4 regions of the Paenibacillus sp. JT22N15 genome follow, and region 2 is predicted to be linked to each of the others. Evidence: riboswitches for the same ligand, from Rfam matches in the RefSeq annotation. Region 2 holds a riboswitch; each other region holds the start of a gene.
The links. A riboswitch is a leader RNA that binds a small molecule or an ion and turns the genes downstream of it on or off. The one in region 2 is predicted to bind cyclic di-GMP.
Positions count from the first base shown of each region.

Region 1: it holds a riboswitch for cyclic di-GMP, as region 2 does, so the genes downstream of both, AC50X8_RS21590 (transglutaminase-like domain-containing protein) here and AC50X8_RS08470 (condensation domain-containing protein) in region 2, are expected to answer to the same signal.
Region 3: it holds a riboswitch for cyclic di-GMP, as region 2 does, so the genes downstream of both, AC50X8_RS29030 (glycoside hydrolase family 26 protein) here and AC50X8_RS08470 (condensation domain-containing protein) in region 2, are expected to answer to the same signal.
Region 4: it holds a riboswitch for cyclic di-GMP, as region 2 does, so the genes downstream of both, AC50X8_RS17760 (methyl-accepting chemotaxis protein) here and AC50X8_RS08470 (condensation domain-containing protein) in region 2, are expected to answer to the same signal.

Region 1 covers NZ_JBXENV010000011.1:65,015-72,874, reverse strand. Annotated here, with positions in the region: gene AC50X8_RS21625 (hypothetical protein) at 1-90, shown strand, start outside; gene AC50X8_RS21620 (hypothetical protein) at 224-571, shown strand; gene AC50X8_RS21615 (hypothetical protein) at 607-1,134, shown strand; gene AC50X8_RS21610 (DJ-1/PfpI/YhbO family deglycase/protease) at 1,230-1,751, shown strand; gene AC50X8_RS21605 (response regulator) at 1,975-3,189, shown strand; gene AC50X8_RS21600 (GNAT family N-acetyltransferase) at 3,238-3,732, opposite strand; gene AC50X8_RS21595 (hypothetical protein) at 3,960-4,430, shown strand; cyclic di-GMP riboswitch class I at 4,790-4,874, shown strand; gene AC50X8_RS21590 (transglutaminase-like domain-containing protein) at 4,888-5,703, shown strand; gene AC50X8_RS21585 (SdrD B-like domain-containing protein) at 5,987-7,860, shown strand, end outside.
Region 2 covers NZ_JBXENV010000003.1:539,105-546,964, reverse strand. Annotated here, with positions in the region: gene AC50X8_RS08505 (alpha/beta hydrolase) at 1-580, shown strand, start outside; gene AC50X8_RS08500 (TetR-like C-terminal domain-containing protein) at 699-968, opposite strand; gene AC50X8_RS08495 (MFS transporter) at 1,069-1,575, shown strand; gene AC50X8_RS08490 (TetR/AcrR family transcriptional regulator) at 1,945-2,490, opposite strand; gene AC50X8_RS08485 (MFS transporter) at 2,707-3,846, shown strand; partial or broken gene AC50X8_RS08480 (aldo/keto reductase) at 3,863-4,206, shown strand; partial or broken gene AC50X8_RS08475 (transposase) at 4,257-4,394, opposite strand; cyclic di-GMP riboswitch class I at 4,747-4,834, shown strand; gene AC50X8_RS08470 (condensation domain-containing protein) at 5,033-5,695, shown strand; gene AC50X8_RS08465 (non-ribosomal peptide synthetase) at 5,757-7,860, shown strand, end outside.
Region 3 covers NZ_JBXENV010000020.1:34,204-42,063, reverse strand. Annotated here, with positions in the region: gene AC50X8_RS29055 (DNA-deoxyinosine glycosylase) at 1-376, shown strand, start outside; gene AC50X8_RS29050 (YwiB family protein) at 458-904, shown strand; gene argS (arginine--tRNA ligase) at 907-2,586, shown strand; gene AC50X8_RS29040 (glycosyltransferase family 2 protein) at 2,766-3,809, shown strand; gene AC50X8_RS29035 (mannosyltransferase family protein) at 3,813-5,072, shown strand; cyclic di-GMP riboswitch class I at 5,161-5,248, shown strand; cyclic di-GMP riboswitch class I at 5,327-5,415, shown strand; gene AC50X8_RS29030 (glycoside hydrolase family 26 protein) at 5,500-6,447, shown strand; gene AC50X8_RS29025 (glycosyltransferase) at 6,868-7,860, shown strand, end outside.
Region 4 covers NZ_JBXENV010000008.1:258,908-266,767, forward strand. Annotated here, with positions in the region: gene AC50X8_RS17730 (glycosyltransferase family 2 protein) at 1-60, shown strand, start outside; gene AC50X8_RS17735 (glycosyl-4,4'-diaponeurosporenoate acyltransferase CrtO family protein) at 169-579, shown strand; gene AC50X8_RS17740 (phytoene desaturase family protein) at 629-1,654, shown strand; tRNA gene AC50X8_RS17745 (tRNA-Pro) at 1,791-1,864, opposite strand; tRNA gene AC50X8_RS17750 (tRNA-Thr) at 1,874-1,949, opposite strand; gene AC50X8_RS17755 (YrzA family protein) at 2,064-2,273, opposite strand; cyclic di-GMP riboswitch class I at 2,438-2,521, shown strand; gene AC50X8_RS17760 (methyl-accepting chemotaxis protein) at 2,675-4,381, shown strand; gene AC50X8_RS17765 (GntR family transcriptional regulator) at 4,549-4,923, shown strand; gene AC50X8_RS17770 (ABC transporter ATP-binding protein) at 4,943-5,641, shown strand; gene AC50X8_RS17775 (hypothetical protein) at 5,638-6,381, shown strand; gene AC50X8_RS17780 (sn-glycerol-1-phosphate dehydrogenase) at 6,442-7,653, shown strand.

The sequences.
Region 1 (7,860 bases), on a different contig from region 2:
AGTTGTCCGGGTTGTGGCGCGAGAAAGGTGCTGCAGCCTATGCAGAGCGTGGAATGCGACTATTGTGGAACGATGCTGGTGTATAGTTAATTTTAAGCCAGCCTATTTGAGGGTCTCCAAAGAGAAATAAGAGCAGCAAGCGTTTAGCCTATAGCGGGTTTAACGGATGCTGCTTTTTTTACTAGGGTAAGAGATTCAATATAATAGCAGCTTATGGTCTCAAATGATTGCAGCAACGAAAGGGAAAGGGGATAGCGGGATGGGTGGAGTACTTAAAATAATTGCAATCGGATGTCTTGTGAATGGCATGCTGTATATGCCCTTATATAGAGCAGGTGAGATGTCCTTCGCGGAGCAGGCTTTATTTTTCGGGAAATATTTCGGGATAACAGCGGCAGTCATATTTATATTGGCGGCAATGATCGAGAAGGTCGATAAAATAAAACAAAAAGAATACATGGAAAAAGCACAGAAGTATTCAGCCAGCTTGGAGCAGCGATTGCATGAGATGCAAAACGAAACAAGTGAGCTGAAGAGGGCAAGACTTGCACGAGTACAACATTTAAATTAAAGAGACTGGACGATGATACAGAGGCGGGATGAGCAATGCGGAAGGGATACGATTCATCTAAAATGATTTCGTATGTAAACGGAATTGTGTGGTTAGTTATTGGTGCTTTCTTTATTAAAAATGGAATATCGACTCCAAATCGGGAAGAATTAATGTTTTATATTCTTCTTTATTCCTTGATTTTCGTTTTCCCAGCATGGATTGGAGTGTACCTTGGTTTGCGCTATTCGAACCGTAAATCAGTCCAAAAGAAGCATAAGGAAACGATTGATTCTTTAGAGCTTGAATTGCATATCGCAAGACAAGAGCTATTGCATGAGAAAAGTCTTGCTGAAAATGAGGAGCAAGCGAGAAAATCTGCAAGAGAAGCGGAGGAGCAAGCGGCAGCAGCTGCCCGTTTAGTAGAGCAGACAGAACACGATAATGCAAGGCAGAGCTCTCCGCCCCCAGCATCATCTGAACCTAAAACAATCAGCTGCCCAGGCTGCGGGGCGAATAAGGTGCTTCTTCCCCAGCAAAGCGAGGAATGCGACTATTGCGGGAGGATGCTCGTGTATCGTTGATGGAATATGAACAGCAGGATTTGTTTGCGAAACCTTTTTTTAGGGTAAAGTAACATAGAGCCCAAACAAGAAGGAGCGTGTAAATGATGACGCAAATGAAGAAGGTGGCTTTTCTGCTGGCCGATGGCTTTGAAGATTCAGAAATGCAAAATCCGTATGATGAAATGGTGAAAAATGGCCATGAGGCGGTTATTATAAGCTTGCGCAGCAATGAGGAACTAAAAGGCAAGCAGGGCACAGTTGCCTATAAGTCGCATCTTGCGATTAATGAGGCGAAGGCGAGCGATTATGCGGCTATTATTATTCCTGGCGGCGCATCACCTTCCCACTTGAAGGAAGATGCGGCCGTGCAAGCTTTTGTCAAAGAGGCTGATGAAAAAGGCATTACCATTGCTGCCATTTGCCATGGCCCGCAAATTTTGGCGGAAGCTGGTTTGCTGCAAGGACGCACACTGACGGCTTATCCAGAGCTGGAGCAGGAAGTGCAGGCAGCCGGGGGGCATTTTCGCAATGAGGAAGTCGTAGTTGATCGTAATTTGATTACTTCCCGTACGCCAGAGGATGAGCCGGCTTTTATTCAAGCAACGATTGAACAACTGGGCGTCAACGCCTGGTAGACTGTCTAGCAGAACAACTGGATCGTGTATTCCATCTATTATCGCTGCGAGTTTTGCCTGTAGGCAAAACCAAAACCGCAAATCGCAAGAGCAGCAAGCGTTTGACCTGCCTTAGGTTTAACGCTTGCTGCTCTTTTGCTATATAAATTTTCCTGAATTTGTAACGACTATTCATGCCAAATGATTGCGGCAACTATTTAACTGCATTATAATTGTTGTCAGCATGGCAGAGTTTGTGAACGAGTGGTTATTTCGTATATTAAAGGAGTCAAGCATGAAGGTTATCCTTGTAGATGATGAAAGCCTCGCTTTGGATTACTTGGAGCGGCAACTCGTGAAACTAAATAACGTAGAGGTATTGGGGAAATATGAGGATCCAACGGTCGGGAAAGAGCGGATTTTGCTTGATCTGCCGGATGTTGTATTTTTGGATATTAATTTGCCCGAAGTCAGTGGCATTGCGCTTGCCGAGCAACTGCTGGAGGTAAGACCAGAGCTGAATATCGTATTTGTAACCGCTTATGATGAATATGCAGTGAAAGCTTTTGAGCTGAATGCGCTGGATTATGTCGTCAAGCCGATCCATCCTGAGCGGTTAATGAAAACGATGGAACGGATTCAGAAGCGGCTGGACTCCCATGTGAAGGATAAAGGGCAGGCCGTGCAGCAAGTGATAAAAACGAATGAGGAGCAGCACCTGATTTTGCAGCTGCTGGGGCAGTTCAGTGTCGAATTTTCTGGAAAAAAGGATGCAGCCATACGTTGGCGTACGACAAAGGCGCAGGAGCTGTTTCTGTATTTGCTCCAGCATCGCGAACAGCTGGTAAGGAAATCGCTATTAATCGATTTGCTATGGCCCGATAATGGGACGGAGAAAGTATATGCCCAGCTGTATACGACGGTGTACCATATTAGGAAAACGCTTGATCAGTTTGGAAAGTGTTTTCACATCGCCAATACAACAGAAGGATACATATTGACGCTTAATCAGGTTGTGCTGGATGTGGAGGAATGGGAGAGAGGAATTGCTGCTGCACCGCCGCTAGCGGCGGCAACCCTTGCGGAATACGAGGAGGCTATGAATCTTTATCGAGGCGATTATTTAAAGGATTATGATTATTGGTGGGCGGAGAGCGAACGCCAGCGCCTGAAGCGCCTGTGGCTGAATACTTCCTATCGCTTGGAAGCTTGGCATGTCGAGCATGGCCAGCTGGATAAAGCGATTGCCGGATATATTCGAATTATCGAGGAGCATGCGCAGGCGGAAGAGGCTTATTTTGCCTTAATGCAGCTGTATGCGTCTAAAGGGAATCATCTTATGGTTAATCAGCAGTACAATGCTTTAACCGCCGCGCTGATGGAGGAATTGAACGAGCAGCCAAGCGCATACATTACAGAATGGTACAAAGATTGGAAAAGCGGCGTTAATGGTTTGTAGACTGGTGAAGGAAACAAAATGGTAAATAATTGGAGGGGCAAGCGAGTGCTATTGACTTTTTAAACCATAGCCCTCATAAATAGCTCTCCAATCCAATGGCCGTGCCATTCTTCTTTCTACTTGCTCGAGAGGCTTAAAACCATACTTGGCATATAAAGTCTGAGCATCTTTTGTACCTAGATTAAAGCTTGTTCCTTTTAGTTTGGGGTGCTCCAATATGGTTTCTAATAGCCACTTGCTAAGTCCTATACCTCGAAACTCGGGTATAACAAATACATCCCCTAACCAGGAAAAGCGGACAAGGTCGGTGACAACTCGCGCAAAACCAACTAGCTTCGCTTGTTCCTTAAGCGGATTCCCCTGATAAATGCCGTAGCACAAAATGGAGTGTTCAATGGCTGCTTGTACAAGTTCTTTGTCAATTCCGTTTGCCCAATAAGATTCCTCGTTTAGAAATTTATAAATCGTTTCAATATCCAAATAAGCTTTATTTGTGCTAATTGTAAATCCGTCGCTTCTAGTCCAAAGTTTTTGTTCTTCCAAAGGGCTGCAGTCCTTTCTGAGTATTCCTTTGAATTATCATACTGTTGAAGGAATAAAAATTCAATATTCTATGCGGCCTATTATTTTGTAAGTTTTGCGAGATTAAACAGAGATTTTGTCGAGAAATTGTAGAGTTGCCCTATTTATAATGGAGGAGTAGGTGAAAATGGAGACGGACAAGCTTTACGAGCTTCATTTTCAAAAAAATAGCATGTCCAAAGGAATGGTTGAAGAAGATGATGATAACCGAGAAGCGGCAAATGAATGTCATTCGCCATTTTCGCTATCCTGAGCTGGCTTGCTGTATAAGCGAGGGAGCCCAGCACCTACGACAGCTGAATTTGAATCAAATGACCGATTACACCATCGTTCGTGGCTTTTATACCCATCATAGAGGTCATTTTATTGGCATTACAGCTACTTCTGAGGGGCCTTTGTTTTTTTATGACAAGCAGTATTTTCAGCTTTCGGAAGGGAAATTTATGATTACTCTGGAGCATGATGATAAGCGGAACACGTTTTCTTTTTGGTGGGACGGGGTGGAAATATGCCGCCTGAACTACCAGCGTCAGCTTTATCGGTACAATGAGGGAATCGTAGATGATGGTATTCGTGATTTTTTTGCGTGGCTTTATTTGTCGACAGGACCAAGGAAGTTTTGGAGATTCCAAAAGTTTTACACGGTCAAAAGCAGCTAAACGCTGTTTCGGGTATCGGAATTTTATCAACCGACATAGGATTGATAAAACGCATGATGGAGTTGAAGCGAGATGGGCGCAGAACATTTGAAAGAATTTCAAAGCTTGAAGCACGAAGATGAAATGCGGTATATGCTCCTGCTTAGAGACGTAAAGGGCATGCTTAAAGAGCGGAAGGAAGAGCCTTTTATGAAACGGTTAAAGCGGAGATGGATGAAGAAAAACCAGAAAATACAAGCCTCAGCCTGGAAATAAAAAAGATTTAACGTATTGTTTATTGCAAATAATGGGTATATACTAGAGATAATCATAGTTTAATATAAGGTAGTTTTTCTACCTAACACCACTTACAAAACTTTACACGATAACGGCAAACCTGTCGAAAGGCAGGGACGCAAAGCTAAAGGGCCTTCTCTATTATTAGATGGCAGCCTAGCCACCGAAGGGAGTTTTTTTTATGCGCAAAAGTTTAACGGTTATGATTTTGCTGGCGTTGATTCTGTCCGTGTTCCCTCAAGCAACTGCTCAAGTGGCAGCGGCAGCTGGGACAAGCTGGCTCGACGAATCCAATGTGGATAAAGGAAGCATCGGCATTCGTTATGAGGTCAAGTCAGGCGTAGATACAAGGCTGGTTGTAGCCAAAGACGGCAAAAATTATACGTATGCGCTCCGGACAAACCAGACAGAAGAATGGTTTGCGCTTCAACTGGGCAATGGAGATTATACGATTTCATTATTGGAAAACGTAAGTGGTACCAAAAAATATAGAGCAGTTCATACAGGCAAAGTTACCTTGAATTTGAGTGACAGCAGCCTCGTCTATTTGAACTCCATACAAAATATTGATTGGAGCAGCAACAGCAAAGCGGTTAAGAAAGCATTGGAACTGACTAAGGGAGCAAAGACGGATACCGAGAAGGTAACGGCGGTTTACAATTATATTGTAGCGAATATTTCTTACGATCATCAGCTTGCGGCTAAGGTGACCAACGATTATTTGCCTCAAATCGATCGTACCTTTAGTTCGCAGAAAGATATTTGCTACGGCTACGCTGCATTAATGGCAGGCATGCTTCGCAGCTTGGACATTCCGGCCAAGATGGTGACGGGCAAAGCGTCTGATGTATCAAATTATCACGCTTGGAATGAAGTATATTTGGACGGCAAATGGATCACGATCGATACGACGCTTGATGCTGGCCTGAAGAACAGCAAGAAAGCGGGCAAAATGATTAAAGACAGCTCGCGTTATACGGCTGCTAAAGTTTATTAAACGGAAATAAACACATATAACTCAATAGGTACACACAGAAGCTTCGTCTATCCTTCATCGGATGGACGAAGCTTTTTTGCAGTTATTTAGCTGACGGATAAAGGGGAGGCTTGTAAAGTTTTTGTACAGTTGGGCTGGATATAATTTTCTTATTTGAATACAAGGAGGAAGAGGATGGAAAATGACGTGGTATTCGTAAGGTAATGTTTTTGTACTAGGCATTATCGGTATTCACAACAAGAGAGAAACTAGAGGAGATAGAGAAAAAGAGAGGATTGATGAGATGCCCGCAAGTAGACAGAGAGCGATCAGGCACAAGATTTCCTGGATCATGCTGCTCGTTTTGCTGCTGCAAGCTGCATTACAGCCATTCGCAGCACCGGTACAGGCAGCAGGACCGATTACAGGGCTGACTTTTACAAAGACAGCCAGTGTGAGCACTGTTAATGTAGGAGATACCTTCAAGTATACGATCTTGTATCAGGCAGATGGAGCGACTCATGTCGGTAAGAATGTAACGATTGTTGATACAGTACCGGCACAATTTGAAATTGTAGATGGCTGGGAGGATGGAGGCTGGGATACGAAAAATGGCCAAACTCTAACCGTCAATGCACATCCATTGCCTTCCGGTACTTCGGTGAAGCTGGAAATTCCCGTGAAAGCGAAGCCGACTGGCTCAAGCTCGGTTGTGCCTACGACGAATACGGCGACGATTACACTCGTTGATTCAGCGGAAAGTACAACGGCATCGGCGAATGTAACGATTAACGCGGACCCGAATCCGGTAGCTACACCGACGCCTACAGCAACACCGACGGCGACGCCAACTGCTTCGACCTACGACAAGTGGTGGGCTTATAAAAGCCAAGCTACTGGATTTGGCAGCACAGTTCCGATTATTGGCGGAGCGGTTGAGTATACGGTAGGCATTAAAGGCGAAGCCGGCAATGATAACCCTGGCAGCTTGAAAAATGCGACGTTAGTCGATACACTGCCGCCAGATGCTGTATATGTGAGCTCAACAGAAGGCGGTGTCTATGATTCAACAGCTCGCACGATCACTTGGTCGAATATTGAGCTTGCTTCCGGACAATCTTTCGAAGCGAAAGTATCGGTCACCTTCCCTGACGATTTAGGGTATGGTCATCCGACCGGAACACCGCTGGAACGCAAAAATAATGTTGAAATTTTGAGCGGTTATACGCTCGAAGGTGGCGGCTCGGTCACTGATCCTGACGCTGATGTGACAACTAAATTCGGAGAGCCAGTATCTGGCGTTTCCGGACTAACCAAGTCGCGTGTTTACCAGTATCGCTGGCATGGCCAAACACAGAAGTTCAACATCGGCGGCATCAGCAATACGGGGACGAATGTAAATACCTCTTTGTCGAACCTGGTATTGACAGATGTGCTGCCTGCGGAAATGGACTACAGCAGCATTAAAATGCCAAATGTTTTCACTTCCCAGCTTCGTTATAAAACAAGCGATGGTACGACTGAAACTTGGCATGCGTATAGCGGCAGCCTTGCGCCTAACGGCACAATTACAGTGAGCACGACAGCTGGTACGAACCGCATTGTGCTAAATGCTGGCGAATTTTTGGTTGCCTTGGAGTGGTCGTTCAGCACCCTAGCTCCAGGAGGTACAATTGGCGGCATTGAAATTACAGGGACCGTTAGAGATTTTGCTAATGGCACGAACACCCCTGTCGTCCACGGTGATCAAGTAACGAATCAAGTCACGCTGGATTATCAAGCGCTGAATGTTACCATTCCGGGCCAATGGGATGACAAGCCTCAGAAAACGGCTCAGGCAGATTTCAACATCAACAATGAGAAGCCATGGCTTGTAGCTAATAAAGCGATTGGAGCGGGAAATTTCCGTCCACTCAGCACGGTGCCGTTCACACTTACGGTCCGCAACGATATTAAAGCAACGGGACCTTATATTAATCCAGTTGTCTATGATTTATTGCCAACAAGCTTTGATTATTACACGAATCCTAAAATAGCTGATCCTGCTGCGGCACTGGCAGCCTCGTTTACATTTACGGGCACGCCTGCTGGAGCAAGTGCTCCACAGCTGGAGCTTGTTGATAAAAACTGGAACGGTACGGGACGGACCCTTGTGAAATGGTCATGGTCCGACGGCAC
Region 2 (7,860 bases):
TAGATTCCCGACTGCGGTTCATGAATGTTATGACGTTGCGAAGTGGGTTCACGAGCATCCAGAGTCTTTTTCAATCAACTCAGCGATCATGGCGATCGGGGGACATAGTGCAGGCGGCAATCTGGCTGCCGCTGTATGCTTGTTAAATCAACAGAGTGGGAGCGAGCTTCCGATTTTATTGCAAATTATTGATTATGCGCCATTGGATTTGGCAAAGGATCCCGCTTTAAAACCAAGCTTTGAGGAAGCGATCCCGGCGGAAATGGCAAAAATGTTTAACTCCATGTATTTGGCTTCCGCAGACGATGCCCATAGTCCGCTAGCTTCGCCTGTTTATGCGGAAGCCCTTCAAGGACTGCCCGAAGCATTGGTTATTACCGCTGGGAAAGATTCGTTGGCTGAAGAAGGCATAGCCTATGCAGAAAAGCTGAAACAACACGGTGTGAAGGTGCTGCATAAACAATATGAGGGAGCAGCGCACGGATTTACCCATTATGGTGATCTAGCCGTCGCAGAAGATGCCTGGAACCTGATGAGTGACAAACTGAAAGAAGCTTTCTCAAAAGGAGAACAAGGATAGGAAAGTATGAATAGTTCATCGTTTAATTTTCATTCATAGCAATAATCCCCCAGCCTTTGTCTGGGGGATTATTGCGTTTAAGATAGGCATTACGGGTGTCTGCCTGCGGCAAATCGAACTATGAAAGATTCATATCCAGCAGCTTTTCTACTTGCTCTTCCATGACACGTGGGGGATAGGGCATTCCATTTAGAAACCACCATTCCACAATTCCTACGTAAGCTGGTGCAAAAAATTGAACCATTACATCTTCATTGATTCCACGATTTTTCCCCTCCGTCATTTCCCAGCTGCGCTTAATATCCTCTATGACAAATTCTAGGAAGCGGCTGCGAAAGAAGGGAGCTCCTTTGCTTGCCAACATGGCTGAAAAAACAAATAATGACATTCAAAATATTCGAACCAGCTCATGCCCCATCTTTGGAAGCTGATTCAACCTCCGCTTCGCACAGTATTCTTCCCTAGCCGTTTCAATCGCAGGTCCCACAATGCCATTATTATTTTCCGGTATAAATCGCAAGAAAGTCATGCTGCTGGTCCTCGGGATTTTTGTTGTTTGTAATATAGTATCCCTATTTGCGCCAACCTTCACCGTTGCACTAATCGCCCGTATTATTCCAGGCTTTTTCCATCCCATTTATTGTTCCTTGTCTTTGACAGCAGCTGCTAGCTCCGTAAGCAAGGAAGAGGCTCCAAAAGCTATTTCTAAAGTGATGCTTGGCGTGACCGCAGGAATGGTACTTGGTGTGCCCATCACAAATTTTATAGCTAATGAAACTTCCATAGAAATGGCGATGGTCTTTTTTGCTGTCGTAAATGCTGTGGCCTTCATCGCAACATGGCTATTTATACCATCTATGCATGTTACGGAAAAACTTTCATACGGAGCCCAGTTAAGCGTATTAAAAAAACCGATTATTTGGCTAGCTATTGCTGCTGTTGTACTTATAGGCTCAGCAGGGGCTAGTGTTAGCAGTTACATTGCAGTACCTTGAAACCATTACTCATATTTCGGGGAAAATGTTAAGCTTGACGTTATTTTTATATGGCTTGGCCAGTTTGCTGGGCAACTTAATCGGAGGGAGGCTGCTCTCTAAAAATCCAATGAGAACAGTCGTGACTTACCCCATCGTATTAGGATTGTTTTTATCAGGGATGGGTACACGATACATCGTGTTAGGAGGAATTATATTTTTGGTATTTAGTTTGTTAGCTATTTTACTGAGAATGTACATGTATCGTCCGACCAAACAGCACTCTAGATAAGAAGTGCAGGCATGCAGCTAACGCGAGGACTTTTGTTGAAGCTGCGCCTGCCTGTAAAAAGGGATGCCTCCGGCCCTCAGCATAATGGGGGCCTTTTCTTACACATTTCGCTCAAGCAACGTCCCCAGTTGCTCTGCCAAGACATGATGGGGGACAGGCTTGTCATTCGTAAACCACCATTCCACAACCCCTACGTAAGCAGAGGCAATAAACCTGACTAGAAGATCTTCATTTAACTTCTCATTCTTCCCTTTGATTACCTCAACCTCATTCGTTAATTCTTCGATAAGCAAGTCGAGAAACCGGCCGCGAAAGTAGGGGGCGCCTTTACTCGCCAGCATCATGGAAAAAAAGGAATAATGAAGCTCAAAGTATTCCGTCCACATCAAAGTGGCTTCGGTAAATTCCAATTCGGCTGCGGATTTGCACATTTCCCTTAACACGTTGATGTGTTCTTCGATAAGCTTGTCCAGCAAATCAAATTTATCCAAATAATGAAGATAGATCGTTCCGCGGCTCACATTCGCCCTATCGGAAAGATCCTGGATCGTAATATCATCAAAATTTTTCTCTGACATCAAATCAATAACCGCTTTTTTTAACGCTTCCTGGGTTTTGAGTATTCTCCGATCCACTTTAGCCAACTGGGAATCACCAATCTTTCTTTAATAATAGACAATGATGATGCAACTGTTCATTACTTAACAAATCCAGCTCATTTAGCAATTGCAGATGTCCGGTGTCTGTTTATAATTATAGACGTGAGTACATTAATGAATCAAGGAATAGTAGAAATTCAATGTTTTTGATGTCCGAAAAACGCATCGGGGATTATACGTAAAAAACGGGGGGAAAGAACAATGGAACGTCTATGGACGAAATCGTTTACGCTCATGACGATAGGAAACCTATTTTTGTTTAATGCCTTTTATATGCTGTATCCGACGATGCCGCTATTCATCACACAGATGGGAGGCAGCGAATCGCAGGTCGGGCTGGCGATGGGCGCGTTTATGCTGTCCGCCGTTATTTTTCGCCCCATCGTCGGCGGGATGCTGGACCAATTCGGCAGGCGCCCGTTTCTCATTTGGGGGCTTATTCTGTTCATCCTGGCAATGTATATGTATAACTGGGTTGGAGGAATTGTTGTGCTGATGGGGCTCAGAATTTTGCATGGTATGAGCTGGGCCGTTTCTACAACCGCCTCAATGACAGCGATTACAGACATGATTCCAGCGGGCCGCCGCGGCGAAGGAATGGGATGGTTCAGCACATCCATGACCTTGGCTATGGCAGTCGGTCCGATGTTCGGGCTCTGGGTGACAGAGAACCAGTCGTACAGCGCTTTGTTTTTAATCGCCGTCGTCCTCTCTGCGATAGCGCTGCTCCTGACGTTAGGAGCAAAAATGCCCTTCCAGCCCAAAACGGGCGTAAGAAAAATAGAATTGTTCGAAAAATCCGTTTTGCCGATTGCGGCATCCGTCTTTTTTCTGTTTATCGCGTATGGGGGCATTACAACATTTGTTCCGCTGTTCGCTAAGTCGATTCAGGTCAATTCCGGCGCATTCTTTCTGGCCCTTACTGCATCACTGGCACTCAGCCGTCCCATTTCGGGAAAACTTTCGGATCGATACGGAGAGATTTCTGTTATCGTACCAGCCCTTGTCATTACGATTGGCGCCTTGATTGTGCTCAGCATGTCGACCGGCTTAGGCGGTGTGCTTGTTGCGGCGATTTTATATGGCATCGGGTTTGGCTCCGCGCAGCCGGCCCTTCAAGCGGCAACGATCCGTCTGGCCCATCCAGAGCGAATCGGAGTTGCCAACGCCTCGATATCGACTGCTAATGATCTTGGCATCGGGCTCGGTGCGATCGTGCTAGGCTGGGTTTCCCAGTATATGAGCTATCAGGCGTTATTCACGGTCAGCGCTTTGTCTGTTGCGATTTCCTTGCTGCTGTTCACTTTATTTGTGAAACGTTTGTTGAAAAATAATGAATAAATGGAGGAACAATCAAATGGAATATGTGAAACTCGGAAATACGGGCTTGGATGTATCCCGAATTTGTCTGGGCTGTATGGGCTTCGGAGTAGCCGTGCAAGGAGGGCTTCAATGGATTATTAATGAAGCAGACAGTCGTCCCGTTATTAAAAAAGCACTAGAGCTTGGTATCAATTTTTTTGATACAGCTAATGTATATTCAGCCGGATCAAGTGAGGCGGTTATTGGACCTGCTTTAAAGGAATATGCAAATCGGGATGAAATCGTGCTGGCTACTAAGGTGAATGGGCGCATGCAGGTCCAAACGGTGCCGGACTTTCTCGAAAGGCCATTATGAGCGAGATTGATAAAAGCCTGAAACTCTTCAGAAAGAACCTGTAACCTCACCTATTGTTGGTGCTACAAAAATATCGCATATTGAGGATGCTGCAGCTGCTCTTTCCATAAAGCTGACACCTGAAGAAATAGCCCAGAAAGATGATCTTGAAAAGAATAAGCGGATCAATGGCTGGACGCCCATTATCTTGTGAATACATATGCCGAACCTTTTAGACAATAAAGGAAAAATCGATACCACAGAAACGCGGTGATGCGTTAAACTGAATGCTTATAAAGATGGCTGTCGAGACCTTCTCGACAGCCTGATGCCGCCTAAATGGCGGCTTTTTTGTTTTAAAATTTTCATAGCGTTACGTATCAAGGAAGATAAATCTGCGCAGGATTATTTCGTTCTAGTCTATCCAAGTTTCGTCTCCTCCCATAGACTTTCATTCTCTTCATATTAATAGGACCCCTCTCCCAAAAACTTTTTGTCGAATGAAAATATAAAAAAATGTAAAAAACGTAACTATTTGATGAACGGATTGTTTATAGATTAGGAATGGAATAAAACAAACATAAAATGGATAAAGGCATACCTATGGAAACATAGGGACGCAAAGCCATGGCCTAAGGCATCAGACGATGCTACGGTTGACAGGTTGCTGGAAAATGGGAGCAGACTGTCCAAAATCCGGGCAGTTTTTTATTTATCAAAACAAGTTATTGGGGGTAATTTGATGAAACGTTTTTATTATCCATTAACACATGCGCAAAAACGAATTTGGTATACCGAGCAGTTTTACCCCGGAACGAGTATTGCCAATTTGAGCGGTTTTCTCAAGCTTAGATCGCATGAGGGAATGGATTGCAGCAGGAAGGGAACAAAACCGTTGTCCAGCAAAATGGCAAACCAGCCGATTCAGTAGTCAAGCTGGAGGTGATTATGCCGGTAGCTGTAGCTATTAACGTATCACGAACGGTAGGCTGGTTTACCTCCCAATATCCGGTTGTGCTCGACATGAGCTATACGGACGATTTAGCCTATCAAATAAAACGGGTGAAAGAAGATTTGCGCCATATTCCCAATAAGGGAATCGGTTATGGCCTGCTGCGATATTTGGCAGCTGATGAGCATAAAGCAGGGCTCACCTTCTCATTCAAACCGGAAATCAGCTTCAACTATTTGGGGCAATTCGACAGCGAGGTGCAAACAGACTTGCTTTCACCATCCGTATACGATATGGGCGCGCAAACAAGCCCGGAATCTGAAGCGCTGTATGCGCTCAGCTTAAGCGGTATGGTAAGAGGCGAACGCCTCGTTGTGTCTTGCGCCTACAATAAAAAGCAATATTTGCGAGCTACGATAGATCAGCTGATGGATCGCTTCCACCATCATTTGCTTGTATTAATTCAGCATTGTACAGCCAAGACAGACAGAGATTTCACACCTAGCGACTTTACGGCGAGCGAATTGCAGCTCGAAGAGGTCGGAGATATTTTTGACATGCTGGCAGAGAAGTTTGGCTAAGAGAATGAATTAGCGCGCAGTTTAACTTGCTGCGGAATGGATAGAAGGAGGCCAAGCACAGGTGAACGGGATTACTTTTCAGAAGGATCAAGTACAAGATATTTATTTTTTATCGCCTATGCAAGAGGGCATGCTGTTTCACACGCTTCTGCACCCCGGACAGAGCTATTATATGGAGCAACTGGCCATTTCGGTGAAAGGCTCATTTCGCAAAGATTTGCTGGAACAAAGCATGAACGTGTTGATGGATCGGTACGATATTTTTCGTACCGTATTCCTCCACGAGAAAATCAACCGGCCGGTTCAGGTTGTATTCAAGCAGCGAGCGTTCCATGTTCAGGAAATAGATTTATGTGATCAGCCCCAAGAAGAGCAGCAGCGACAGCTTGCTGCCTTCAAGCAGCAGGATAAAATGCTGGGATTTGATCTGTCCAAAGATATTTTAATGCGGACGACCGTTTTTAAGACAGGTGAGGACACGTATGAATGGATATGGAGCTATCACCACATTATGCTGGACGGCTGGTGCTTTGGCATTATTGTAAAGGAGCTGTTTCAGATATACAGCGCCTTGCTGAATCATAAGCCATACGAGCTGCCCGTCTCGAAACCATATAAGGAATATATCAACTGGCTTGGCAAGCAGGATAAGGAGGCTTCGCTTGTCTTTTGGTCGAGCTATTTAGCTGAATTTGAGGGGCAGGAGTCTTTCGCCGAGCAGCGCAGCAGACGCAGGGAGGAAGGTTATTCGTCAGGCGAGCTTCATTTTAAGCTTGGAGAGGAAGACAGTGAGGCTTTCTCTAGACTGGCAAGAGAGCATCAGGTTACGTTAAGCACAGCGATTCAAGCCGTTTGGGCTATTCTGCTTAGCCGTTATCAGCGCAGCAGCGATGTGTTGTTTGGAGCAGTTGTATCGGGTCGTCCCGCTGAGATTAGCGGTGTGGAGAGTATGGTGGGCCTGTTTATCAACGTAATCCCAACCCGTGTCCAGATCGTACCGGATATGACCTTCAAGCAATTAGTATCGGAAATGCAGAGACTTTCAGTGCAAACCGAAGCGCATCAGTACGTGCCGCTTTATAATATCCAGAGCCGAATAGGCCAGCAGACGTTAATTGATCATATTGTTGTGTTCGAGAATTATCCGCTTCAAGAGGCCGGCAAACAAAGTGACGAGCAGAGTCTGGGATTTACGATGGGTGACATTCATATTTTCGAAAAAAGCAATTATGATCTTAATCTTCTCGCTGGGCCTGGCAAAGAGATGGTGATGAAGCTAGCATACAATGCCAATGTGTATGAAAGCTCCTTCATTAAACGCTTGAAGGCGCAGCTCATCTACATGATCCGCCAGCTCGTGAGGGAGTTCAATAAGCCGCTTGGTGAGCTTGAAATTGTGCCGGAGGAAGAAGCGCATCGCTTATTCGCTTTTAACCGTCTGGATGGCCGGGACGGGGAAATGGCAGCAGCAAGCAATATGACGCTTGCTCAGCGATTCGAATGGCAGGTGGAGAATACGCCGGAACATCTTGCCCTTTCTGCTCCAGATGGATTATTTACTTATGCTGAGCTGAACGCTCGTGCAAATAAGCTCGCTTACGTGCTTCGCGGCAGAGGAGTTAACGACGGGACTATCGTTGGTCTGCTCGTTCACCGCTCATCAGATATGATTGCAGCTATTTTAGCCGTTCTTAAGGCTGGGGCGGCGTACGTCCCAATCGATCCTGCGTACCCAGAGCAGCGAATCAGCTACATGCTGGAGGATAGCGGAGCGAAGCTGCTGCTCACGCAGTATTCGTTGACAAGCGTTATCGAGAAAGTAGAGTATCAAGGAACCCTTCTGTACCTCGATGATCCAGAGCTGTATAAGGAAGCTGCCGCCAGCAATTTAGACACTGGGGAAGCGCCAATAGACACATTAGCGACGACTCCCGGAGGCTTGGACAGGCTTGCTTATGTGATGTACACTTCTGGTACGACTGGCCAGCCTAAGGGGGCGCTGATCACACATGCCAATATTTCGCGGATTGCGATTAATACGAACTATATTGAAATAACTAAGAATGACAACGTGCTGTCGTTGTCCAATTATGCTTTTGACGGCTTCACCTTTGACTTATTCGGCGCATTGTTAATTGGGGCTGCACTGGTGCTTGCTCCAAGCG
Region 3 (7,860 bases), on a different contig from region 2:
CGGGTTGTTTGATGCTGGGGCGCCGGATGAGGATTATGCGAAGCGGCTCGCTTTTTTGCAGGAGCATCGGCTGGCGGTGTTCGACGTCATTGAATCCTGCGAGCGCGAAGGCAGCCTTGATGTGAACATTAAGGATGAGAAGCCGAATGATTTGCCTGCGCTGCTGGCGCAATATTCGGGGCTGCGCTGCTTTGCATTTAATGGTACGAAGGCGTACGATACGTTTCGAAAATATTTTCGCGAGCATCCGGCGTTTGACTCGCTGGCGCTGCTCAAGATGCCGTCCACGAGCCCGATTCCGACGCAGAAAATGCGAAATCTCGAAGATCGGATCGCAGCGTGGCGCGGCATTGTTCCTTTTCTAGAGGAGCAGTAATCAACGGTAATCGTTGAAATTGGAAGGATACGTGTATATAGTAGAAGCATACGTCAAGACTGAAGATACAGGAGCACGAGGATGTCAGAAAGAATGAACGTCAGCATTAAGCTGGAAAGCAGGCAGGATGGCGCTGTTCAGGTGGGTGAGCATCGCGGGGAGCTGTTTCGCAAGGATCGCTCGCTCTATATCCGCTATGAGGAGCCGATCGAGGGAGAAGCGAATGCGGAGCCAATCAGGTCGCTTATTCGCTATCGCCAAGGCGAGCTGCTTATTACGCGCAGGGGAGCGGTAGAATCGGAGCAGCTTTTCGCTGTGGGCGGCAAGCGGGCTGGGCGCTATCGGTCCCCATTTATGAATTTTCAAATGGAGACGGAGACGAAGCAGCTTGTGCTTCATGCGGCTGGCGCTGCTGCGGGAGAGCTGGCGGAGCCTCCTTTTTCAATAGAGTGGAAATATGATTTGTGGATTGACGAGCATTTATCTGGCCGATTTCATATTCGGCTGCATATTCAGGGGGAACAGTAACGATGAGTGGAAATGTATTAGAGCAATTGTATGAGCAGGTAAAAGCGGCTATTGCCGACGCGGCAGTAGCGGGCGGGCTCGCAGCGCGCGAGGAGCTGCCAGCATTCGTGCTGGAGGTGCCTAAGGATAAAGAGCATGGCGACTTGGCGACCAATGCAGCGATGCAGCTTACCAAGCTGGCGAAAAAAAATCCGCGGATGATTGCCGAAACGATTATCGCGAATCTCGATTATGCGAAAGCATCGATTCAATCGGCTGAAATTGCCGGCCCAGGCTTCATTAACTTCCGCATGGACAAAAGCTACTTGTACGCCGTCGTTGGCGAGGTAGTCGCAGGTGGCGACAACTACGGACGGACGCAAATCGGCGCAGGCAAGCGCGTGGAGATGGAGTTCGTCAGCGCGAATCCGACGGGCAGCCTGCATCTTGGACATGCACGCGGCGCAGCGGTAGGCGATGCACTGTGCAATGTGCTTGAATATGCGGGCTATGAAGTAACCCGCGAATATTATATTAACGATGCCGGCAATCAGGTGAACAACCTGGCGAAGTCGATTGAAGCGCGCTACCAGCAGGCGCTGGGCAAGGAAGCGGAGATGCCGGAGGATGGCTACCACGGCGCGGATATTGTCGGCTTTGGAGAGCTGCTGGCTGAGCAGGAGGGCGATCGTCTGCTGAGCTTGAGCACAGAGGACCGTCTGGAGTTTTTCCGCAGCTTCGGCCTGGAGCGCGAGCTGGACAAGATCAAGCATGATCTTAATCGCTTCCGCGTCGGCTTCGATATCTGGTACAGCGAAACGTCGCTTTACAAGAACGGCAAGGTTGAACAGGCGCTTGAGGCGCTCAAGGAGAAGGGCCACGTCTATGAGGAAGAGGGCGCAACCTGGCTCGACACGATGCCTTTCGGCGACGATAAAAACCGCGTGCTCGTCAAAAATGACGGCTCCTACACGTATTTGACGCCGGACATCGCGTACCATATGGACAAGTACAGCCGCGGCTACGACCGGATGATCAACATTTGGGGCGCAGACCACCATGGCTACATTCCGCGCGTTAAAGCGGCGATGGAGGCGTTAGGCAACGACCCAGGCAAGCTGGTCGTGTTGATTGCCCAGATGGTCAGCCTGTTCCAGGACGGCGAAAAGGTGAAAATGTCCAAGCGTACCGGCAAAGCGGTTACGATGCAGGATTTGATGGATGAGGTAGGCGTAGACGCCATCCGTTATTTCTTCACGATGCGCAGCATGGACTCGCATCTGGATTTTGATATGGATCTCGCGATTTCTACATCCAACGAGAATCCGGTGTTTTATGTGCAATATGCGCATGCGCGTATTTGCAGCATTTTCCGCCAGGCGCAGGAACAGAACCTCGCGCTGCTGCCGCTTGAACAGATCGACCTCAGCAAGCTAACGTCGGAGGCTGAATACGACCTGCTGCGCAAGCTCGGCGAGCTGCCGCAGGAAGTGGCGGAGTCGGCGGAGCAATATGCGCCGCATCGCATCATTCGCTATGTATATGAACTGGCCTCCCAGTTCCACAGCTATTACAGAGCAGAACGCGTCATTACCGAGGACGCGGCGCAGACTCAGGCGCGCCTTGCGCTGCTTGGCGCTATTCGCACCGTCATTGCGAATGCGCTCCGCCTCGTGGGCGTTTCGGCTCCTCAGCAAATGTAATATTCCCATGCAGACAAAGATCAGCCTTTGCGGCAGCGGTGGCAGACAGCTACCCTTGCAGCAAGGGCTTTTTTTCTTGAAAATGGTGCATAATACGTTTTAAAGAAAAATGCCCAGCCAAATAGCAGCGATTTAACTTTACTTTAACCAAGGAATGCTATTATACTAATTGTCGAAAAATGGACAACATCATAGAGAGCGAGGGAAAAGTCATGAGAGGCGATGAGTCCGATTTGCCTATTGTATCGATCGTCATGCCCTGCTATAACGAGGAAGAAGCGCTGCCGGAAACGGTGCGGCAAATGTCCCTGCTGCTGGAACGGCTGGTGAAGGAGAGAAAGGTGTCCGAGCACAGCAAAATGCTGCTTGTAGACGATGGCAGCCGCGATAAAACGTGGTCGCTCATTGATTCCTTTCACCGGAGCAACCGTTTTGTGAGCGGGCTGAAGCTTTCCCGGAACGTCGGGCATCAGCGGGCACTGCTGGCAGGCTTGTTGACGGCGAAGGAATATGCGGATTGCATTATTTCCATCGATGCCGATTTGCAGGACGATATTACGGTGATCGACCAGTTTATTGAGAAGTACAAGCAGGGCTATGAAGTCGTGTACGGCGTGCGGAACAAACGAACGACCGATACGATGTTCAAAAAGTTCAGCGCGCAATTTTTCTACAAATTAATGATTAAGCTTGGCGTAAATGTCGTTTATAATCATGCGGATTACCGGATGATGAGCAAGAAGATCGTTGACAAGCTGGAGGAGTACCAGGAGGTCAATCTATTCCTGCGTGGCATTATTCCTACCATCGGCTTCAAATCCGACAGTGTGTATTACGATCGTCTGGAGCGAACCGCCGGCGAATCGAAATATCCACTGAAAAAAATGCTTATCTTCGCATGGGAAGGCATTACCTCGTTCAGCGTGTCTCCTATCCGCGCGGTGTCGGTTGTCGGCTTTTTTATGTCGGTCATGAGCCTAGTGTTCGCCCTTTATGTATTCGTCAGGCATTTGCAGGGCAACACGGTATCCGGCTGGAGCTCGATGATTCTTTCGATTTGGTTCATTGGCGGCATTCAGCTGCTGTGCATTGGACTAATTGGCGAATATATCGGCAAAATTTACATTGAAACGAAGAAACGCCCGAAATACTTCGTGGAAACCGTGCTGCATAACGTTGTGCCGGTGGAAACGAAATCGCAGCAATTACAAGAGACGAGGTGACGAATGGAATCGCTGCTGCTTAAAGCAAAATCGAATACGCAAGTTTTGATCTTCCTGCTCTCCTTGTTTGTCATTACGAGAATATTGCTTTATTTTGCAGGCTTTCTCGGCATGAATCTGTTTTCGAACTATCAAATTCCGCCGGACTATACGGTCGTGCAGGGGCATGATTTCACATCGAGCCAGCTCTCGATCCAGACGGATATTTCACAGCTGAAGAAGCCGAGCTTCGAGGATCTAAGGAAATTTGACAGCGTATGGTACTTGGGAATTGCCGAAAATGGCTATGATACGTATAACATCAACGAATCGCATCCTAGTGCAAATTGGGTGTTTTTCCCTTTATACCCTTTGTTAGTCTTTTTGGTGGAGTCTATTTCTAAATACGATGCGACAGTCGTGGGATCGGTTTTATCGAATTTGTTTTTGCTCGTATCACTTTTTTATTTTTATGGCATTTGTTTAAAAAGAGGACTGAAACAGGAGCACGCCCAAGTCGCGGTGCTGCTGCTGCTCATTTTTCCGACCGCCATCTTCTATGCCGTGCCTTATACAGAGAGCCTGTTCCTCATGCTGTCGCTAATGACCGTCTATTATGCGATGCAAAAACGATATTTTCTCGCGTTTCTGTTCGGGGGCTTGTCCGCTGTGACGCGCAATTTGGGCTTCGTCAACTTGTTTTTCGTTGTGGGTACGCTGTTGATCGAACACAGGCTGTACCGTTTCAAGTGGAAGGACACGAAGTATTTAGGCTATGCAATCATTTCGGCGCTGCCGCTAGCCGGTTATCTGTTGTACATGAAATGGCTTACTGGCGATTTGCTGGCTCCGATTACCGAGCAAAGCATCAACTGGTATCGCAAGACGGTTGCTCCGTTCTCGAACTATATTCATTTTATCCAAAAGCCTTATTTCTCAGGAAATGGCGGCTGGGAAAATGGCCTGCTTGCCTTTATTATCGCGAATGCCGTCCTCGTCATTTTTGCTGCCTTTCTTATTATGCGCTGGAAAGATATTCGCCGTAATGCTCATGAATGGCTGTTTTTTGCCTATGGATTGCTGCTTATGCTCATTCCGTTCGCCAGCGCCGAATTTTTGCAGAGCATTCCACGTTATGTCATGGTTGCGTTCCCCTTCTACATTTATTTTGCGGATGTGCTGAAAAATAATAAGGCGCTGCAAATGTTTTATTTCATGATGTTTTTCCTGCTTCATATTGTGTATGCGATTTGCTACTTTAATGGATATTTTTTCGTTGTATAAATTTATGAAAAAATAAATTGACGAAATTTGCGCTTAAGGTGTACAATAGCACCATATTACTTTAGCTCGTACTTTATACCTAGATCGTTTAACGAAAAGGCAAACTCAGGGAAACCTGATGTGCGCAAAGCTACAGGGGCTTCATTCCTAACGGAATATGCTCGCCAGCTACCGAATTCAACATCGATTCTTCCTTTATTAATCAAGGTAGACTTTGTTCTTTCGGGAGCAGGGACTATCTTTTTTTTATTGCTTACACGAAAAGGCAAACTCAGGGAAACCTGATGTGCGCAAAGCTATAGGGGCTTCATCCTTAAACAGGATATGCTCGCCAGCTGCCGAAGCCCGACATAGCCTCCTTTGCCTGATGAAGGTGCGGCGTGTTCTTCGGACCACGACCATCATTCGCTCGGGGGAGGAACTTACTATGAAAACTACAAAATTCGCTCTTACACTCCTTATGCTCGCTTCGACATTACTCTGGGCACTCCCTGCTAGCGCGCAAACCAACTTTTACAACGGAGCATGGATCGGCACTTGGCCGAACCAAAGCTTGAACAACATCGCTGCCTACGAGCAACTAATCGGTGGACACCAAGATGTTGTACATACTTTTGTCAACTCGAACCAAGGGATTAATGAATGGAAGGGCTTTATGGACTATGTAAATAATAATGGTTCGATTAACCTACTTACCCTTGAGTTTAAAAATAAAAATTACAAAGAATATTCGACTGCTGATATTAATAGAGGCGTAGTAGACGCTTACCTGAAACAAACGGCAAAACAACTGGTTAACTGGCAAGCAGCTAACAAAAACCCTGAAATTTGGCTTCGCATTTTCCACGAAGGCAATGGCAACTGGTACGGCTGGGGCGTTGGCGACAGCACAGTTAACACAAACGAGACTTACAAAGCGGCATTCCAACGTGTCGTTACGATTTTCAGAGAGCAAGGCGCAACGAATGTGAAATTCATGTACAACGTAAACGCTGAAAATGTTGGCAAAAACGCATCGTTTACAGCTATGTACCCAGGCGATGCTTACGTAGACCTGCTTTCGATCGATGGCTACAACTTTGGAACGAAAGAATCGTGGAGCTCGTGGAGAAGCTTTAACGACGTATTCTACGCTTCGTACCAAGCGCTGACAAGCATTTCGAGCAAGCCGATCATTATCGCTGAAACTGGCACAACAGAAAGCGGCGGCAGCAAAAACGAATGGGTTATTGATGCGATGAATCAAGTGCAATCGCCAGCGTACAGCCAAATTAAAGGCTTGATCTGGTTCAACGAGAACAAAGAGCTGGACTGGCATATCGATTCGTCGGCTGATAGCCTGAGCGCTTACCAAACGCTGCAAAAAACGCTTTAAAAGATTAGACGGGGCTAGTCGTCAAGTCCTGGTCTCAACTCTATCAAACACTGGCTGATATAATACTAAATAGGTATTCTGAGAAAACTCTAATTTCGCGTAAACCGCGTAAAATTAGAGTTTTTTCGCTTTTTTTCTACACTTTTGCCAATAAGATTACAATGTTAAGAAGAAAAATTAACTTTTAAAGGGGCAAGGATTGTGATAAGATAACTTTGAATTTGAGCCTTAGCCGCCAAAAATATCATATTTCCGGCCGATTTAACAAATATCGACAGCGAAATTAGACAGTATAGTCAATCCATGTTGTAGATTAGTCAGAAAAGGAATGGAATTATGGCGAATAAATAGAGCGCAAAGGATTGGGGTTATTTGAAAACAAAAGCTAGGTACATATTAACAACGCTATCCATTGCTATCATGATCGTGTATCTAGTATGGAGACTTGTACAAACACTCCCATCTGGCTGGTCATTAATTTTTGGATCGTTGTTACTATTTTTTGAAATCATTTCTATTTTTCAATCCGTTTTATTCCACATTCTTCTGCTAAAACCCACTGAAAGAAAGCCTGCGCCATTACCTGACAACCTTTATTCTGTGGATGTTACGATCGCTACCTACAATGAACCGCCATCCTTGGTTAGAAAAACCATACTTGCTTGTAAAAACTTGAATTATCCGGAAAATCTGTTAAACATTTGGGTGTGTGATGATGGAAAGCGAGCGGAAATGAGAGAATTAGCCGAAGGTTTAGGCGTTCATTATCTCGATCGTCCCGGAAATGAACATGCTAAAGCGGGTAATTTGAATCATGCGCTGACGAAGATGAAGGGCGATTTGCTCCTTACTTTAGATGCCGATATGATGCCCAAACCGGATTTTTTACAGCGAACGGTAGGATTTTTTGCAGAGAATGAGAAGCTTGCTTACGTACAAACGCCCCAAGTTTTTTACAACGAAGATATTTTCCAATACAACTATTACCAAGGGCGCAACATTCCGAACGAGCAAGATATGTTTATGCGGCTTATTCAATCTGGAAGAGACCGTTTTAACGCTGTTATTTATGTGGGCAGCAACTGCATCTTCCGGCGCAGCGCCATTGACCATATTGGTGGTTTCGTTATCGGTACGATAACAGAGGATTTGGCTACAGGGATGAAGCTTCAATCCAATGGATTTGATTCTTATTGCTTGAATGAGGTGCTGGCACTAGGACTAACGTCTGAGTCCATATCCGATCAAATCAAACAGCGGGCCCGCTGGGCAAGGGGCACGATACAGACGACGAGGATGTCCAATCCGCTTGAGGCTAAGGGTTTATCTTTGATGCAGCGCCTGCTTTATTTCTCCAACCTGCTGTATTGGTACTTTGGCGTTACGCGCTTTATGTACATATTGTCTCCTATG
Region 4 (7,860 bases), on a different contig from region 2:
AAGGTTTCTTGGAAAGGGCGAGTCGTTTCAATGGGCAGCCGGGAACGAGGCAAGCTATGAGCGCGCAGGCATTGCCGTCGCTGGCTGTGCTCGCTCTGAATATTGGCGGATGGCTGCTCGTCCATCTCGGCGTCTCCTATTTTCATACGAGCTTGCCAGAGCGCTGGTTTGCAAGACCAGAAGCAGGAGCAGGAGCAGGCGGGACAGTGCGCAAAGCGGAGCGCAGCAAGGAGAAGCGGCACTTCGGCAGAGGAGCGTTTCTACGAGCAGGTGCTGTTCATCCGCTCCTGGAAGGACAGCGTGCCGGATGGCAGCTTTTTGTTCCGCAGGGGATTCCAGAAGAAAAGGCTTGCTAAGCGCGGCCAAGCCTATTACCAGGAGTACATGGGGGAAACGCTCAGAGGCGAATGGACGCACTGGCTGTCCATCGTGCCCGCGCCGTTATTTTTCATCTGGAACGAGCCTTTGTATGGCTATTTAATGGTAGGCTACGCGCTGGCGGCCAATTTGCCGTTTATAGCGATTTTGCGATATAACCGGCTGCGGCTCAGGCGAATTTGCGGCTCGAGCCGTCTATGACGGGCATTTATAGAAAGCTGATTCTAGCATGGGAAGGAAGAGACTATAAATGAAGACCAGGCATGTTGCTGTTGTAGGCGCCGGACCGGGAGGACTTGCTGCCGCTATGCTGCTGCGCCGCTATTTTCGCCATCCCAACACACTGGCCTTGTTTGGACGTTATGCGACCTATGTCGGATCTGCTCCTGATCGGGCGCCAGCAATCTTCGCGATGCTGCCGCATGTCGAGACAGAGCTTGGCGTTTTTGGTGTTCGAGGCGGCACCTACAGCATCGTTGAAGGTCTGCGCCAGCTTGCGGAGGAAATGGGGGCGGAAATACGCACCTCGGTGCGTGTGCAGTGCATTGCTGCAAAAGGCGGCGGCGTAAGCGGAGTAGAGACGGAATGCGGTTTTGTGCCAGCCGATCTGGTGCTCGCGAACGGAGATGTGCTGTCCGTATGCCGCGATTTGCTCGGCGAGCAGCTGCGGCCTGCCATGACGAATCGCCATATTTCAACTTACGAGCCTTCTCTGTCCGGCTTTGTCACTCTTGCAGGCATACGCAGACGTTACGATAAGCTGCTGCATCATACTGTATTTTATCCGGAAAGGTATGGGGAGGAATTTTCGGCGATTTTCGCGCGCCGCGAGGCTCCTGCCGATCCTGCGATTTATGTATGCTGTTCCGCCTATATGGAACAGGAACTGGCGCCGGAAGGAGGCAGCAACCTGTTTATTTTGGCGAATGCCCCGTATACGTCGGACGCTTGGAGCTGGGAGCGGGAGGCGGAGCGCTATCAGGGCCGTCTGTTGAAGCAGCTGGCTGCCTATGGCTTGGAGGGACTGGATCGGGAAGCAGAGCAGCTTGCTTTGTATACACCGGAGGATTTGGAGCGGGATACGTCGGCATTTCGCGGCGCCATCTATGGCATTTCCTCGAATTCAGCAAAGCAGACGTTTTTGCGGCCGTCCAATCGTGCGGATTTGCGCGGACTATGGTTTGCGGGCGGAACGACCCATCCCGGCGGGGGAACGCCGATGGTTGCCATGTCAGGGCTGCTCACCGCAGAGGCGATGATTCGGCAGCATCATTAATGAATCTATTGGGGCAAAAGAAAAGCCGCGCTTAGCGGGGGCAGCAAAACTTCCAGCTAAGCGCGGTTTATTTTTAATGAAAAAAATAAAAAACCCTTCTAAGTTAGAGGGCCTGCTTGAAACAACTTATAAAATATCGGGACGACACGATTTGAACATGCGACCCCCTGGTCCCAAACCAGGTGCTCTACCAAGCTGAGCTACGTCCCGGGAAAAAAATGGTGCCGTCGAGAGGACTTGAACCCCCAACCTACTGATTACAAGTCAGTTGCTCTACCAATTGAGCTACAACGGCGCGGTTATGTATCGGACACAAGATGTATTATGCCACAGAACTTTAGGAGGATGCAATACCTTTTTTAAATTTTTTTGAAAAAAATTCGGGCAGCGTTCAAATGCCCGAATTGGCCTATTTTTTAACTTTAAAATGAACGACTGCGCTGTACAGCATTTTCCCGCGATCGGGATGAAACACCGCATGATGACTAATCGCATGAACTTGTAATAGCAGTGCTTTATTCGCTTCAATTTGCTGGTCAATGTGCTTTTCGAGCGTACGTAAGTCAAAAGCCTCAAAAAATTCGATTTTATCCTCAATTAAATCTAGTCGAAAATCCATCTTGTCCCCCCTAAAATCTCATTAATAGCTAGCATTCGCTAATATTATAACGTTGTTAGGCACTAGTTTCAAAGTATCATGTCAGATAATCTCGCTTTTTATAATTTACAAAAAGGTTTTCCTAAATTATACTTTAAAAGTGTCGAAATAAATAGAAAATTACATACTGAAAAAGGCAAACTTATTGAAAGATAGGGGCGCAAAGTTATGGGCCTAAGGTATTGAACTATGGCAGCCAAACCACCGGTACAGGACTATAGGCTGATTCAGCTGTTCAATTCGTCGCGGTGATTGGATAGCTTTTGTTTTTTCAGTGTAATAGGAGAGATGGAGAGAAAATGATGATTAACCGATTGAGAGAGGCAAAATGGTTAAAATGGACATCAAGGATTTCTGATTTCTTGAAGAAACAAAAGGTTACAACGAAGCTGTTGTTTATCACTTCATTAATCACCTTGTTCAACGTCGTCGCTGGCGGGTGGATTTTTATGCAAAATGCTTCGGTTAGAAGTGCAGTGAAAGCTTCAAATGAGCTTCAGGAGGCCAAAAAAGAATATCAAGGGATATCGGATTCGATGCTGCGCACGCTGCTTTCGATGATTGATGCCGTAGAAAACGGCAGCACCGGCGACGATGGAATCAACTTGGCACTTAAGTCGATGCCCGAGCGGGTAGAAAAATTGAAGGTTACACTAGCGTACCTGGATGAAAAATATCCTCACGGGGATAACGGCACCGCCTATTCGAACCAAGGCAATGTGTTTGGCCTTGCACTGGAGCAGCTTAATAAAGAAAACGGCAATCACAGCCTGCTAACCATTGAAGACCGCTCCGCCAAGGTCAAACAGCTTGTCAGTACATATACGATTGTTCTCAGCTTTGCGAATGAAACGGTAGAAAATTGGCTCGAAGTGGATACGGTCGCTACACAGGAGACATTAAATAAAAGTATTGCAGCTGCCAATACGATTATTATCATCAATATTGTTTTGCTGGCAGTACTGCCGTTCCTCATGTCGTATTCGTTAAGCCGGAATGTAAAAAAAGGCATCGTTGGTTTAATGAAGCGTATTACCGCTTATCAAAATAACGATTTCACCTATGATGAGAAGCTGGATCGCCAAGATGAATTTGGTCAAATTGACCGCTCGCTGGCGCAAATGGGAAGTGAGCTTCGTGACACCCTTCGTTCGACTATGGATGTAAGCACGGTTGTTCTGCAAGCCTCGCGCAATATGGGCGATATGATTGTTCGCAATCAGAACGCTTCCGAGCAGGTGAAGGAAGAGATTGGCAACGGCAAAACGATTTTGATGACCCAGTATGATGATGCAACTTCGATCTCGGCCGTAACGGAGCAAATATCGGCAAGCTCGCAGCAAATTGCGGCTTCAACCGAATATATTAATCGCGACATGAAAGAAATGAGAGAGTCATCGCGTATAGGCTCCACCGATATGAAGGGCGTTGTGCAGATGGTGAATCAGACGGTGCAGCAATTTGCCCGAGTTACCGAGTCCTTCGACCGAATCAATGAGCGCTACAATAATGTAACGAAGTTTTTGGGCGGCATTCAGGATTTGAACACACAGACGAATTTATTGTCGCTGAATGCTTCGATTGAATCGGCGCGTGCAGGCGAGCATGGCAGAGGCTTTGCTGTAGTAGCGGAGGAAATTCGCAAGCTGTCGAGCCAGACCGATATCATTTCCAAAGATATTACGAAGGAGCTTAAGCTTATTCAGAACGATTTTGCCGACAGCAGCCAAAGCTTGAGCAGCTTCTCGGAAGTGATAGAAACGACGAAGCAGGCATCGGTGACGGCTAGCGAAATGTTTAATGGTCTGGAAAATCAAAGCAGCGTATTGTCCGAGCAAATGGGCGAAATTTCTGTCGGCATTGATGAAATTACAAAAGGCATTACCGATATTGTTGGCTCAGTAGACAAGCTGCTGCAAACCTCCTCCGAGGTAAATGGCAAAATGGAGCAGATGAGCGGTATGTCCGAAGATCAATTCGAGGTATCGATTCAGCTTCAAGAGCTGGCTGAGAAACTGCAGGGCTCTTCCACTAATTTGCGCGAAAAAGCGGCTGTATTCAAGGTGTAAGCTAGCCTTTAGAGCGGATTGGAAAATGGAATAGCATCAATGAAATAGCTGCTTTCAGCGCCCGTGGGCGATTGGAGGCAGCCTTTTTTTTATCCAACTCTTTACAACAACAGAATATTAGTGTACTATTTAGATATAACACTAATACATTAACACGGAGGTGACTTATGCCGATTGAATTTGACAACAACCAGCCGATCTACATCCAGATCATGAACTACATTAAACAGCAAATTATTAGCGGGAAGCTTAATCCCGGCGATAAAATCGATTCGGTGCGCGAGCTTGCAGTGGAGCTGCAAATCAATCCGAATACGATCCAGCGTACTTTTCAGGAGCTGGAGCGTGAAGGCATCGTCGAAACAAGACGGGGACTTGGAAGATATGTAACGAGCGAGGAGGCGGCGATTGTGAGCATTAAGAAAGAAATGGCGGCTGATTTGCTCGGACGTTTCATTCAGGGGATGCGCGATTTGGGCTTTAAGAAGGATGACATTGTAGCGATTGTTACGGAAGCGGTTAGCAAGGAAGATCAGAAATAGGCGGGGGGAGAATAAACGAATGAAGAAGATAGTTGAACTGCAAGCCGTAACGAAAACTTACGGATCGAGAAAAGCGCTGCATAATATTAATTTAAACCTGGAAGCTGGCAAAATTATTGGTCTGCTTGGCAGCAATGGCAGCGGCAAGAGTACACTCATGAAGCTGGCGGCAGGACTCATTCAGCCAACCTCAGGAAGCGTTCGAATTTGCGGGGAGCCGATTGGCATCGGGACGAAGGCGGTTACGTCCTTTATGCCGGATCAGCCGGTAACCGAGTCGTGGATGCGGGTGAAGGATGCCCTTCGTTTTTTCAGTGACTTTTATAAGGACTTCGATCAGGAGAAAGCGGGAAGCATGCTCGATTTTTTGAAGCTGGATCGCAATGATCGCATTAGCTCCTTATCCAAAGGGATGAATGAGCGGCTGCAGCTCACGCTGGCGATGTCGCGTCAGGCTAAGCTTTATTTGCTCGATGAGCCGATAGGCGGTGTTGATCCCGTCGCGCGGGGCAAAATTTTGGACGCCATCGTTAAATTTTATAATGAAGACAGCTGTGTGCTTATCTCGACGCATTTAATTACCGACATTGAACGGGTTTTCGATGAAGTCATTTTTATTCAAAACGGTGAAGTTTCACTGCGTCAGGATGTGGAGAGCATACGCTCCAAGCATGGTAAAAGTGTAGATGAACTATTCAGGGAGGTATTTTCAGAATGATAAACTTATTGAAATATGACTGGAAACGCAATGCGAATTTAATTATGGGCTCGGCTGCTGCGCTTATTATTTTGCAGGGAGCACTTTCCTTTTTTAGTGCAACTCGTAATTGGCAGCCTGCATTGTCGCTTACATTAATGTTCATGGGCTATTTATTCGTTGCCTTCATGTTGATCATATTTTCCTCAAAGACGTACTCCCATAACCTTAAATCGTACGGTCGCCGCTTATTGCCGCTGGCCACGTGGAAAACAATCGCTTCGCCGCTTCTGCTGCAATTCGTATTATCGGCTGCGCTGAGTGGGATCGTGCTGCTTCATGTCTGGCTGTTTAAATGGCTGTCCCCAAGCGCCTTGCTGGATGTATTGGGTCCGCCTAATTTCGAGACGGGAGTCCTGTTTTTTATTTTAATATTTTGGACGCTCCTATTTTTGATGCTGACAGTCTATTTTTCGATTACAGTAGGGCATCTCTTTAATAAAAAGCTTTTTCCATGGGTAGCAATAGCAGTCTTCGTCCTGCTGCAATTTGTCATTAGCTATGTGGAGGAATTGTTGTTTAACGATAATTTATTCGGCACGATGGTCTCAGAGCCTACCGCTGAAGGCTTGTCTATCTTAGTGTCTCCAACAGGCGATATTTCGATTGGAAACTGGGGCGTTATGTCGCTTGAAATCGTGATCGGTGCTATCCTTGTGAGCATCATGCTGTACTTGCTGAACAAAAAGCTGGATGCTTAGAGGAAGGCGCGGCGAAGCCTGCAAGCCAAAGGTTGACAAACCTGCCATTAGCGCGTGACAATGTTCGTATACAACTTTGAAGATAGAAGGGACAACGAACTCATGACGCTAATGGAAAAATTCAAGCTGGCTGCCGCAGGCTATGACGCCTCCTCCGTCCAGTCCATCGTAATTGAACCGCTGCTTATTGAACGTGGAGCCACTCAGCAGGTCGCACCTTATTTGGTAAAGAAGGGCTATCGCAAAGTTTTAATCGTGTCCGACAACATCACATATGAAATAGCTGGAAAACAATTGGAAGCGGCAATTGCTGCGAAAGATATTGCGGTTAAGGCAACGCTGATTAAGCCTAACCAACAGGGAGATGTCATTGCGGACGAAGTATCCATTGTGCAGCTGCTGCTTGATATTCAGCATTACGCTGCGGAAGTGGTCATTGCGGCTGGTTCCGGCACGCTTCATGATATTACGCGTTATGCTGCTTTTACGGCGGGCATACCGTTTGTATCCGTGCCGACCGCTCCGTCCGTAGACGGCTTCAATTCCAAGGGAGCACCGATTATTATTCGGGGTGAAAAGATTACGATCGCCGCGATTGGCCCGGACGCGATTTTTGCCGATCTCGATGTGCTGACACAGGCTCCTGTCGCTATGGTAGCCGCTGGCTTTGGCGATATGCTTGGCAAATATACGTCCCTGTTCGATTGGTCCTACGGCTCGCTTGCGGGCGAGGAAGCTTATTCGGATATCGTAGCGACGATTACGCGTGATGCTTTAATGCAGTGTGTGGAAAATGTAGAGCTGATTGCCTCACGCAGCGAAGAGGGCATTCGCGCGCTGATCAGCGCTTTGATCGAATCGGGCCTTGCGATGCTGCTGTTCGGGCAATCCCATTCGGCCTCGGGCGCAGAGCATCATTTGTCCCACTACTGGGAGATGGAATATATTCGCCTTGGCAACCGCCAGCTGCTGCATGGAGCGAAGGTTGGCGTCGCATGTGCGGAAATTTCGGGGCTGTATCATCGCTTGGCGGATGAGCAGGCGCCAGCGATTAGCGGGACGGAGCATGCGGAACGCATCAGCCAGCTGATCGCGGAAATTCCGAATGAGGAGACCATTCGCGGCTGGCTGAAGCAAGTGGGTGGGCCATCCACAACGGCTGAGCTAGGTGTGAGCGACGAACTGCTTGCCCGCAGCTTGAGTGAGGCGCATTTGGTGCGGCCTAATCGTTATACGCTGCTGAGAGCGTATAACGAAGGGGCGGGGAAGTAATATTCTTGTAGATAGAGAATAGAGTTGGGTCGTGGTGCGAATGTGAAGCTCCCATAAGAAGCCTAGGGGAGATTCGCACCTCGAAATTTGTTGAATCATACATAAAATGAGTAAATTCTTTAAAAATCAAGAATTGTCTGCGAACGTTATAGTATTATTTTCGTTTGATTTAGATAAATGAATGCCATTGTGGCACCCATTTATCTA